3 regions of the Kocuria salina genome follow, and region 3 is predicted to be linked to each of the others. Evidence: riboswitches for the same ligand, from Rfam matches in the RefSeq annotation. Region 3 holds a riboswitch; each other region holds the start of a gene.
The links. Region 3 has a riboswitch for S-adenosylmethionine ahead of E7Z53_RS15350 (bifunctional o-acetylhomoserine/o-acetylserine sulfhydrylase). Riboswitches for the same ligand answer to the same signal wherever they lie in the genome.
Positions count from the first base shown of each region.

Region 1: it holds a riboswitch for S-adenosylmethionine, as region 3 does, so the genes downstream of both, E7Z53_RS05155 (methylenetetrahydrofolate reductase) here and E7Z53_RS15350 (bifunctional o-acetylhomoserine/o-acetylserine sulfhydrylase) in region 3, are expected to answer to the same signal.
Region 2: it holds a riboswitch for S-adenosylmethionine, as region 3 does, so the genes downstream of both, E7Z53_RS05465 (ABC transporter ATP-binding protein) here and E7Z53_RS15350 (bifunctional o-acetylhomoserine/o-acetylserine sulfhydrylase) in region 3, are expected to answer to the same signal.

Region 1 covers NZ_SSSF01000002.1:227,091-230,350, reverse strand. The annotation lists gene E7Z53_RS05170 (VOC family protein) at 1-100, opposite strand, end outside; gene E7Z53_RS05165 (SRPBCC family protein) at 103-600, opposite strand; gene E7Z53_RS05160 (ArsR/SmtB family transcription factor) at 604-957, opposite strand; SAM riboswitch class I at 1,209-1,315, shown strand; gene E7Z53_RS05155 (methylenetetrahydrofolate reductase) at 1,386-2,312, shown strand; gene metE (5-methyltetrahydropteroyltriglutamate--homocysteine S-methyltransferase) at 2,369-3,260, shown strand, end outside.
Region 2 covers NZ_SSSF01000002.1:291,724-294,983, forward strand. The annotation lists gene E7Z53_RS05455 (ABC transporter permease) at 1-125, opposite strand, end outside; gene E7Z53_RS05460 (aliphatic sulfonate ABC transporter substrate-binding protein) at 122-1,165, opposite strand; gene E7Z53_RS05465 (ABC transporter ATP-binding protein) at 1,261-2,094, opposite strand; SAM riboswitch class I at 2,100-2,204, opposite strand; gene E7Z53_RS05470 (maleylpyruvate isomerase N-terminal domain-containing protein) at 2,312-2,989, shown strand; gene E7Z53_RS05475 (CoA-binding protein) at 3,075-3,260, shown strand, end outside.
Region 3 covers NZ_SSSF01000008.1:128,818-132,077, reverse strand. The annotation lists gene metX (homoserine O-acetyltransferase MetX) at 1-778, opposite strand, end outside; gene E7Z53_RS15350 (bifunctional o-acetylhomoserine/o-acetylserine sulfhydrylase) at 775-2,187, opposite strand; SAM riboswitch class IV at 2,264-2,379, opposite strand; gene E7Z53_RS15345 (VOC family protein) at 2,523-3,161, shown strand; gene E7Z53_RS15340 (CPBP family intramembrane glutamic endopeptidase) at 3,228-3,260, opposite strand, start outside.

The DNA.
Region 1 (3,260 bases), on a different contig from region 3:
TGTGGTGGTCGAGGTGGAAGCCGACCTGGTCCCGGTAGAACTCCACGGCCCGGTCGACGTCGCGCACCGGCACCAGCACCACCTCGAGCGTCCAGTCCACGGTCAGGCCCCGCCCTGCGCGGTCCGCCCGCCCAGCAGCTCCTCGAGCCGCTCGTAGCCCTCGGCCACGCCCTTCTCCATGCCGGATCCGACCATCCCGTCGCGGGCCTCCTGGGACGCGTGGACGGTGTGCCCGCGCAGCCGGCACCGGCCGTCGCCCAGGTCCTCGAAATGCAGGTACTCCAGGTCCACGGCGTCGGGCCAGCCCTCGTACTCGAAGGTCTGGACCACGAGCTCGTTCTCGCGCACCGTGTGGAAGACGCCGCGGAAGGCGTACTCCTCGGTGCTGTCCTCGCCGCGCTGGACGAACCGGTAGGCGCCGCCGGGGCGGAACTCGAAGCCGTCGATCCGGGTCCGCAGCCCGCGCGGCCCGATCCACTGCCGGAACAGCTCGGGGTCGGCGTGGGCGCGGAAGACGTCGGCCACGGGGTGGTCGAACTCGCGCTCGAAGTCGATGAAGGGCAGGCCGTCGGGGACGGTCAGGTGCAGGGCGTGTCCCATGGTTCAGTCCTGGGTGTGCTCGCCGCGGTCCGCGGCTCGGGTGTCGAGCACGGCGTCGAGGCGGCGGAACTGCTCCTCCCGGACCAGCCGGTACCGGTCGATCCACGCGGTGAGCGCCTCGAGCCGTGCGGGGTCCAGGTGGACGGGCCGGCGCTGAGCGTCACGGGTGCGCGTGACGAGCTGCGCCTGCTCGAGGACCTGGATGTGCTTCGAGACCGCCTGGAGGGAGATCGCGAAGGGTTCCGCCAGTTCGGTGACCGTGGCCGGGCCGCGGCTGAGCCGGGCGACGATGCGGCGGCGGACCGGGTCGGCCAGGGCCAGGAAGGCCCTGTCGAGCTCGTCGTCGCCGGGATCCACGGTGTTCGTCAACTGATTCCTTGATCAACCTGTTGGTTGTCAAAGACTAGGCCGCCCGCCCCGGCCCGGCAAGACCCGAGACCGGATCGTGACGGCCCCGGACCTGCGCTCCTCATGGGCCTCGCCGCCGGTGCGTCGTCGCGCGTCCGTGTTGCGTCCTGTGACGCCGCGGTCGTCACAGTCGGCGCACCGGCGTCTTCTGGGCGCCCGCACTTGGCAGCGCGGCGGGGCAGCCGCTGGAATGGGTCCTGCATCTATCCAGAGCGGCCGAGAGACCTGGCTCGTCGACGCCGCAGCAACCATCCGCGCCCCCGCCACGGGGTGCGCGGAACGGTGCTCCCGCCAGGACCGATGGAGCTGTCGCAGCCTCCCGGGTCCACTCCGGGACGGCTGCTGCCCTCCCTCGGGGTGACCCTTGGAGGAAGAACGTGACACCACGCCCGACCGCCCGGCCGGCGCCGCCGTCCCTGTCCTACGAGCTCTATCCGCCGCGCAGCGCGGCGAGCGCCGACACGCTGCTGCGGACCATCGAGGAGCTCGAGCCCACCCGTCCCGACCACGTCTCGGTGACGTACAGCGGGGACGAGCAGCGCCGGGACAGCTCGCTCGCCCTGCTCGACCACCTCCTGGCGCGCACGAGCCTGCGGCCCCTGGCCCACCTGACGTGCGTCGGCAGCACCCGGGCCGAGCTGGAGCAGACCGTGGCCGCACTGGTCCGCCGCGGCGTCCGGGGCGTCCTGGCCCTGCGCGGCGACCTCGACCCGGGGGCCGAGCCGGGCGAGCTGCGGCACGCCGGCGAGCTCGTGGAGCTCGTGCGCGAGGTCGAGCAGCGCCACACCGCGGCCCTGGCGGCCGGCCGGCTCGCCGTGGGCGTGGCCGCCTACCCGACCCGGCACCCGGAGTCGCCGTCCTTCCGGCACGACGTCGAGGTGCTGCTGGCCAAGCAGCGCTCCGGGGCGGACTTCGCGATCACGCAGGTCTACTTCCGCCCGCAGCGCTACGAGCGCCTGGTCGCGGCGGCGCGGGCGGCCGGGGTGACGATCCCGATCGTCCCGGGGATCATGCCGGTCACCGACCCGCGGCGGCTCCGGACGCTGTGCCGGCTGGCGGGCCTGGCGCCCCACCCGGGCCTGGCCGCCGCGCTGGAGGACGCGCCCGGTCCTGCCGAGCGGCACCGCGCCGGCGTGGCCTTCGCGGCGCGGCTGGCCCGCGCCGCCCTGGACGCCGGCGCCCCCGGGCTGCACCTCTACACCTTCAACGAGCACCGGGCCGCGCTCGACCTGCTGGAGCACGTGGACCTCCCGCGCGTCCCGCACGTGCCCGTCGCGCTCGAGGACCTCCTGCTCCCCGCCTGAGCACGCGCCCACCCACCGTTCCGCACGACCCCTCGACACCTCTTCAGGAGACCACCATGACCACTGTCCCGTTCCCCGCCGCCACCATCACCGGCTACCCCCGGATCGGCCGCCGCCGCGAGCTTAAGAAGGCCCTGGAGGACTACTGGGCCGGGCGCTCGACCCGCGAGGAGCTCGAGTCGGCGGCCGCCGACCTGCAGCTGGCGACCCACCGCCGGCTCGTGGAGCTGGGCCTCGGCGCCCGGGACTCGTCCCTGCCCGCGGCGTTCCCCCTCTACGACCAGGTCCTGGACACCACCGTGGCCCTCGGGGCGGTGCCGGCCCGCTTCGCCGACCTCGCCGACGCCGAGGGCCGGCTCGGCCTCGACGCGAGCTTCGTGCTGGCCCGCGGCGACGCCGGGCGCGCTCCCCTCGAGCTGACCAAGTGGTTCGACACCAACTACCACTACCTCGTGCCCGAGATCGGCCCGGAGACCCCGCTCCGCGCCACCGCCGACCGGCTCGTGGCCGACGTCCGCCGCGCCGCCGCGCACGGCTTCACCGTCCGCCCGGTCCTCGTGGGCCCGGTGTCCTTCCTCCTCCTCGCCAAGGCCGACGACGACGCCCCCGCGGGCTTCGACCCGCTGCAGCGGCTCCCCGAGCTGCTGCCCGTGTACGCGCGGCTGCTCCAGGAGCTCGCCGCCGCCGGCGCGGACTGGGTGCAGCTGGAGGAGCCGGCCCTCGTGGCGGACCAGGACGTCCCCGGCGAGCAGCTCGCCTCGTCCGTGTGGGACGCCTACACGGGCCTGACCGCCGTGACCGGGCGCCCGCAGCTGTTCGTCACCACGTCCTACGGCTCCCCCGGGCCGCTGCTGCACCCGCTGGCCTGCTCCGGGGTGGAGGCCCTGCACCTCGACCTCGTCAAGGGCGCCGCCCCCACCGCCGAGGAGCTGGAGCTCTTCCGGGGCG
Region 2 (3,260 bases), on a different contig from region 3:
ACCAGCAGCGCGGCGGGCAGCATCAGGCCCAGCCCGGTGCGCAGCAGCGGCCGCCGCCGGGGGGCCGCGGCGGGGGCGTCCTCGAGACGCTGCGCCTCCTCGGCGGGGGCCAGGGGCTGCGTCACTGCCCGGCCCCGACCAGTTCGGCCGCGCGGGAGGCGTCGGCGTTCTCGGCGTAGGAGCTCTCCACGATGCTCCCGAGCGCCTCGTCGATCTGCTCCTGGCCGGCCACGTCGTCGGACTCCACGAAGATCGGCCCGACCTTCTCGAGGACCGCCAGCTGCTCATCGCCCGGCACGTGGTCGATGTCCAGGTTGGTGCGCTCGAGCACCTTCTCGGCCACGGACAGCTCGATCCCGGCCGCCTCGGCGAGCAGCTGCGCGGTCTCCTCCGTGTTCTCCTGCGCCCACTGCCGGGCGTAGGCGTAGACGTCCACCACGGTCTGGGCGGCCTCGGGCTGCTCCTCGAGGAAGCTCTCGTGGGCGTTGAGGAAGCCGTAGGTGTTGAAGTCGACGTTGCGGTAGAACAGCTCCGCGCCGTTCTCCTCCGCGGCGGCCATGATCGGGTCGAGCCCGGACCAGGCGTCCACCTGGCCGTTCTCCAGGGCGGCGCGGCCGTCGGCGTGCTGCAGGTTCTGGATCGTGACGTCCCCGGCGTCCACACCGGCCTCGTCGAGGGCCTGGAGCAGGAAGAAGTACGGGTCGGTGCCCTTGGTCGCGGCCACGGTGCGGCCCTCGAGGTCCGCGACCTCCTGCACCTCGCTGCCGGCGGTGGTGACCAGGGCGGACCACTCCGGCTGCGAGTAGAGGTCGATCACCCGGATCGGGGTGCCGTTGCTGCGGGCCAGCAGCGCCGCGGAGCCCGCGGTGGAGCCGATGTCCACCGCCTCCGCACGCAGCGCCTCGTTGGCCTTGTTCGACCCGGCGGACTGCACCCACTCCACCTCGATGCCCTCCTCGGCGAACGCGGTCTCGAGCCAGCCCTTCTCCTTGATCACCACGGAGAGCGGGTTGTAGGTGGCCCAGTCAACGCGGACGGTGCCGTCCCCGGCGGCCTCCGCGGGCGGCTCACCGGAGCCCTCACCGGCCATGCACCCGGTCAGGCCGAGGGCCAGGACGGCGGCGAGTGCGGGGACGGTGCGGACGGAGCGCTGGGGCAGGGGCATGGCGGAGCCTTTCGTGGTGGACGGACGGTGCCGGGCGGCGCGGGCGGGTGCCGCCGCTGGTCCGGGGAGGGGAGTCGGGGTGGGGGTGGGCCGCGTCAGCGGGTCGCGGGGTGGTGGGTGTCGACGCCGAGGTGGCCGAGGAGCTGCACGCGCAGCTCGGCGAGGACCTCGGAGGCCCGGTCCCGGGGGCGCTCGCCGGGGACGGCGAGGATCGTGCTGATCGAGGCCGGGGCGGTGGGCCCGGTCCGGCCCAGGACCACGATCCGGTCCGCGAGCTGCAGCGCCTCGTCGACGTCGTGGGTGACGAGCAGGACGGTGGTGGGCTGGGCCGCGTGGATCGTGAGCAGCAGGTCCTGCATCTTCAGGCGGGTCAGGGCGTCGAGCGCGCCGAAGGGCTCGTCGAGCAGCAGGACCCCGGGATTGCGGGCCAGGGCCCGGGCCAGGGACGCGCGCTGGGCCATGCCGCCGGAGACCGCGCGGGGACGGTGGCCGGCGTGCGCGGTGAGCCCCACCAGGCGCAGCAGGTCGTCGATCACGGCGTCCCCCTCGTCCCGGGGGAGTCCGCGGGGCAGGCCCAGGCGGACGTTCTCGCGCACCGAGCGCCACGGCAGCAGGCGGGGCTCCTGGAAGGCGACCGCGCAGCGCGGGTCGATGCCGGACACGGGGGTGCCGTCGATGAGCACCCGTCCGGCCGAGGCGGTGTCGAGCCCCGCCGCGGCCCGCAGCAGCGTGGACTTGCCGCACCCCGAGGGCCCCAGGACCGCCAGGACCTCGCCGGGCCGGGCCGTGACGTCGACGTCCTGCAGGACGTGGTGGGTCTCGCGGCCGGACGGGAAGGCTTTGCCGACGTGCTCGAAGGCCACGGAGAAGGCGCGCTTCGCGGTGCCCGGTGCGGTGGCCGGCGCAGAGCCCAGCAGGGAAGTGCTCATGATCAACTCCATCGGTCCTGGCATTAGCACCTCGCACGGAGGATCAGACGGATCCGTGCCGGTTGCTGCGACGTCGACGAGCCAGGTCTCTCAGCCGCTCCGGATGGTTACACCACCAATTGAACGTCCTCGGCGTGTTCCCTGGCAAATCCGTCGCATCCGTGGTGATCGCGACACATCGCTGGCACGGGAGCCCTCCGTGCCCCACCATGGACCCATGACGAGCCGCAGAAGCCCGGCCCGGGCGGACCTGGTACGCGACGCCTGCGCGGCGTTCGGCGCGGTCCTCGACGGGCTCGGCGACGACGACTCCTGGGCCGCCACTGGCTGCCCGGGGTGGTCGGTCCGGGACCTCACCCACCACTGCGCGATGGACGCCCTGCGGGGGCTGGTCGCGCTGCACACGCCCACCACCGCCCGCCCCGACCGGGACGCCGCGACCTACTGGACCGACTGGGGCGGCGATCCCGCGGGGGCCGCCGAGGCCCGGCGCCACACCCGCGTGGCCGCGTCCATGGTCCTGGACTGGGAGCCGGTGCGCGCCCTCCACCGCGAGACCACCCGGGCGCTCGTGCACGCCGCGCAGCACTGCGGCGACGGCGCGGTCCGCACCCAGGGGCACGTGCTGCGCGTCGAGGACCTGCTGAGCACCCTCGCGGTGGAGGCCACGGTCCACCACCTGGACCTGATCCAGCACCTGGACGGCTCCCCGGGTCCCGCCGTGGACGGGCTCGCCGAGGTCCGCCGGGTCCTCACCGACCTGTGGGAGCGGGAACCGCTCGAGCACTGGAGCGACGAGCACTTCGCCCGCGTGGGAACCGGCCGGGCGGAGCTGACCGCCCAGGAGCGTGCGGAGCTGGGCGCGCACGCGGACCTCCTGCCGCTCTTCTCCTGACCCTCCCCCCTCCGCGAGGTCGCCGACACGTGCAATCCCGCGGAGGAAGAAGGAGGGGGAACGGGTTCCGTGCCAGGCTGGGGGCATGAGCCGCAACGACCCCGCCGTCATCGACCGCCTCATGACACGGCCCGGCCGGTGGGCCGTGGTGGGGCTGACCGGCAACACGGCCCGTCCGGCGCACTCGGTGGCGAAGCGGATCCGGGACGACCTCGGCATGACGATCGTCCCGGTCAACCCGAAGGGCGAGCCAGTGCACGGCGAGCCCGGC
Region 3 (3,260 bases):
GGTGGTGCAGCTCGTCGGCCGAGCGGTAGGTGATGTGGGCGATCCGCCGGGCCAGTCCCAGGCCCGTGACGGGCAGCGGGCCGTCGTAGTAGTCCCCGCCGCGGAAGTGCGGGTCCTGGCGGATCGCGAGGTTCTGCGCCTGGCCCCACGCGAGCTGCTCGGCGCTGGACTGGGCGCACGCGGCGACCACCGCGCACGCCCGGACGCGGTCCGGGTAGGTCACGGCCCACTCCAGGGCGCGGGCCCCGCCCATGGAGCCGCCGATGACCAGGCGCCAGGCGTCGATGCCGAGGGCGTCGGCCAGCGCCGCCTCGGCGTGCACGGAGTCCCGGACGGTGATGAGCGGGAAGCGGGAGCCCCAGGGGCGGCCCTCGGGGTCCACGCTCGGCGGCGCGGGGGTCGCCGGGCCCGTGGACCCGTAGCAGCCGCCCACGATGTTGGTGCAGACCACGAACCACCGGTCCGTGTCGATGGCGGCGCCGGGGCCGATCAGGCCCTCCCACCAGCCGCCGCTCTCGGCGGCGCGCCGCTCGGCCTCGGGGGCGCCGGGGCGGGCCCGGCCGGCCGCCACGTGGGTGTCCCCGGTGAGGGCGTGCTCGACGAGCACCGCGTTGGAGGCGTCCGGGGCGAGCGTCCCCCACGTCTCGTAGGCGATCCGGACGTCGGGCAGCCGGAAGCCCGACTCGAGCTCGAGCTCGCCGATCCCGGCGACCCGCGGCACGCCGTCCTCGCGGACGGCGGTCCCGGCGCCGGAGCCCCTCACGACCGTCACGGTCACTCCTGTCCTCCCTGCGCGGCCGCGGCCGCGGCGAAGCCCTGCTCCAGGTCCGCCAGGATGTCGTCGATGTGCTCCAGGCCCACGGACAGGCGCACGAAGCCGGGCTCCACGCCGGCGGCCAGCTGCTCCTCGGGCAGGAGCTGGCTGTGCGTGGTGGACGCGGGGTGGATCACGAGGGAGCGCACGTCGCCGATGTTGGCGACGTTCGAGTGCAGGGTCAGGGCGTCCACGAAGGCGGCCCCGGCCTCCCGGCCGCCGTCGAGGACGAAGCCCAGGATCGACCCGGCGCCCCGGGGCGCGTACTTCTGCGCCCGCTCGTGCCACGGGGAGGACTCCAGCCCGGCCCAGGACACCGAGCGCACGTCCTCGCGGGCCTCGAGCCAGCGGGCCACCGTCCCGGCGTTGGCCACGTGCCGCTCCATCCGCAGGGACAGCGTCTCGATGCCCTGCTCGATGAGGAACGCGTTGAACGGGGAGATCGCCGAGCCGAGGTCGCGCAGCAGCTGCACCCTGGCCTTGAGGATGTAGGACAGGTTGACGCCGAAGGGCCCCTCCGCGCCCAGGGCCTCGGCGTAGACGAGGCCGCCGTAGGACTCGTCCGGCTGGTTGAAGCCGGGGAAGCGGTCCGGGTAGCGGCCGTAGTCGAAGGCCCCGGAGTCCACGATCACGCCGCCGATGGCCGTGCCGTGCCCGCCGAGGAACTTGGTGGCCGAGTGCACCACGACGTCCGCGCCCCAGCGCAGGGGCTGGACGAGGTAGGGGGTCGCCACGGTGTTGTCCACGATGAGCGGGACCTCGTGGTCGTGGGCGATCCCGGAGACCGTCTCGATGTCGAGGACGTCGTTGCGCGGGTTCGGGATCGTCTCGGCGAAGAAGGCCTTCGTGTTCGGCCGGACCGCCTGCCGCCACGCCTCGGGGTCGTCGGGGTCGGAGACGAAGGTGGTCTCGATGCCGAGCTTGGGCAGCGTGAACTTGAAGAGGTTGTAGGTCCCGCCGTACAGGCTGGGGCTGGCCACGAGGTGGTCTCCCGCGCCGGCGACGTTGAGCACGGCGAACGTCGTCGCCGACTGCCCCGCGCTGAGCATGAGGGCGCCCACGCCGCCCTCCAGGGCGGCGATCCGGTTCTCCACGACCTCCGTGGTCGGGTTGCCGATCCGCGTGTAGATCGGGCCGAGCTCGGCGAGCGCGAAGCGGTCGGCGGCGGCCTGGGCGTCGGGGAAGACGAAGGACGTGGTCTGGTGGATCGGCAGGGCGCGCGAGCCGGTGACCGGGTCGGGGCTCTGCCCCGCGTGGATCTGCCGGGTCTCGAAGGCCCAGCCCCCGGGGTTCTCGGGGGTGGGGCGCTCGGCCGCGGCCACGTCGGTGCGGGCGGCGGAGGCGTCGGTGCTGGAGGCGGGGAGATCGGACATGCCGTGGGACTCCTTGTGGATCTCAGGGGTCCCGTCCCGGCCGAGGCGGTGCGGCCGGGAACGGCCGGGCGCCGGGGACCCGCGCTTGCTCGCTCGCCGGTCGCGAGGAGCCTGGTCTTCACCCAGGGCACCCCACCGCGGTGGAGGGTTGCCGGCCAGCTAGCTGGGGCTTGGACGCTGGCGCTCATGACCTGGACAGCATTCTCCGGATCAGGCCCGCACGGCGTCAAGCCGGGGCCGGGCGTGACGCCCCGCCCGGGGGTGTCGCCCGCACGGTGCCCGGCGCGTCGCGGACCGATTTGGAGACGAAACTCACAGGGTGCCACGATGTGCCCATGAGAGTCGACCACGTGTCCTACGCCTGCCGCCCGGAGGGCCTGGAGACCACCACCGAGCGCATCGCCGACCAGCTCGGGATCGAACCGGTCAAGGGCGGGGTGCACCCCCGTTTCGGCACCCGCAACATGATCCTGCCGCTCACGAACCACCAGTACGTGGAGGTCGTCGAGGTCCTCCAGCACCCGGCGGCGGAGAAGGCCCCCTTCGGGCAGGCCGTGCGGGCCCGGTCCGCCGCCGGCGGCGGCTGGCTGGGCTGGGTCGTGGAGGTCGAGGACCTCGCCCCCTTCGAGCAGCGCCTGGGGCGCCGCTCCGTGCCCGGCCACCGGGTGTTCCCGGACGGCCGGTGCCTGGAGTGGCACCAGATCGGCGTCAAGGGCCTGATCGCCGATCCGCAGCTGCCGTTCATGATCCACTTCGACTCCGCCCCGGAGATGCACCCGTCCCAGGCGCGGATCACGGACGTCGGGCTCGCGGGGATGACCATCGCCGGTGCCCCGGAACGGGTCGCCGAGTGGCTGGGCGCCCCCGTCGAGACCGCGCTCGAGGACCTCGAGGTCGACTGGCGCTATCCGGACGGCACCCCCGGGGTGCTCTCCGTCTCGTTCAGCACCCCGGACGGCGCCGTCACCATCTGAGGCCGGCCTGGTCCGCGACCGGGCCCGCAGTGCCCGGCGGCTGGGCCGCGCCCCGCGGGGCGGGTCTCAGCCCAGCAGCCGGGCTGCCCCGAGGAAGCC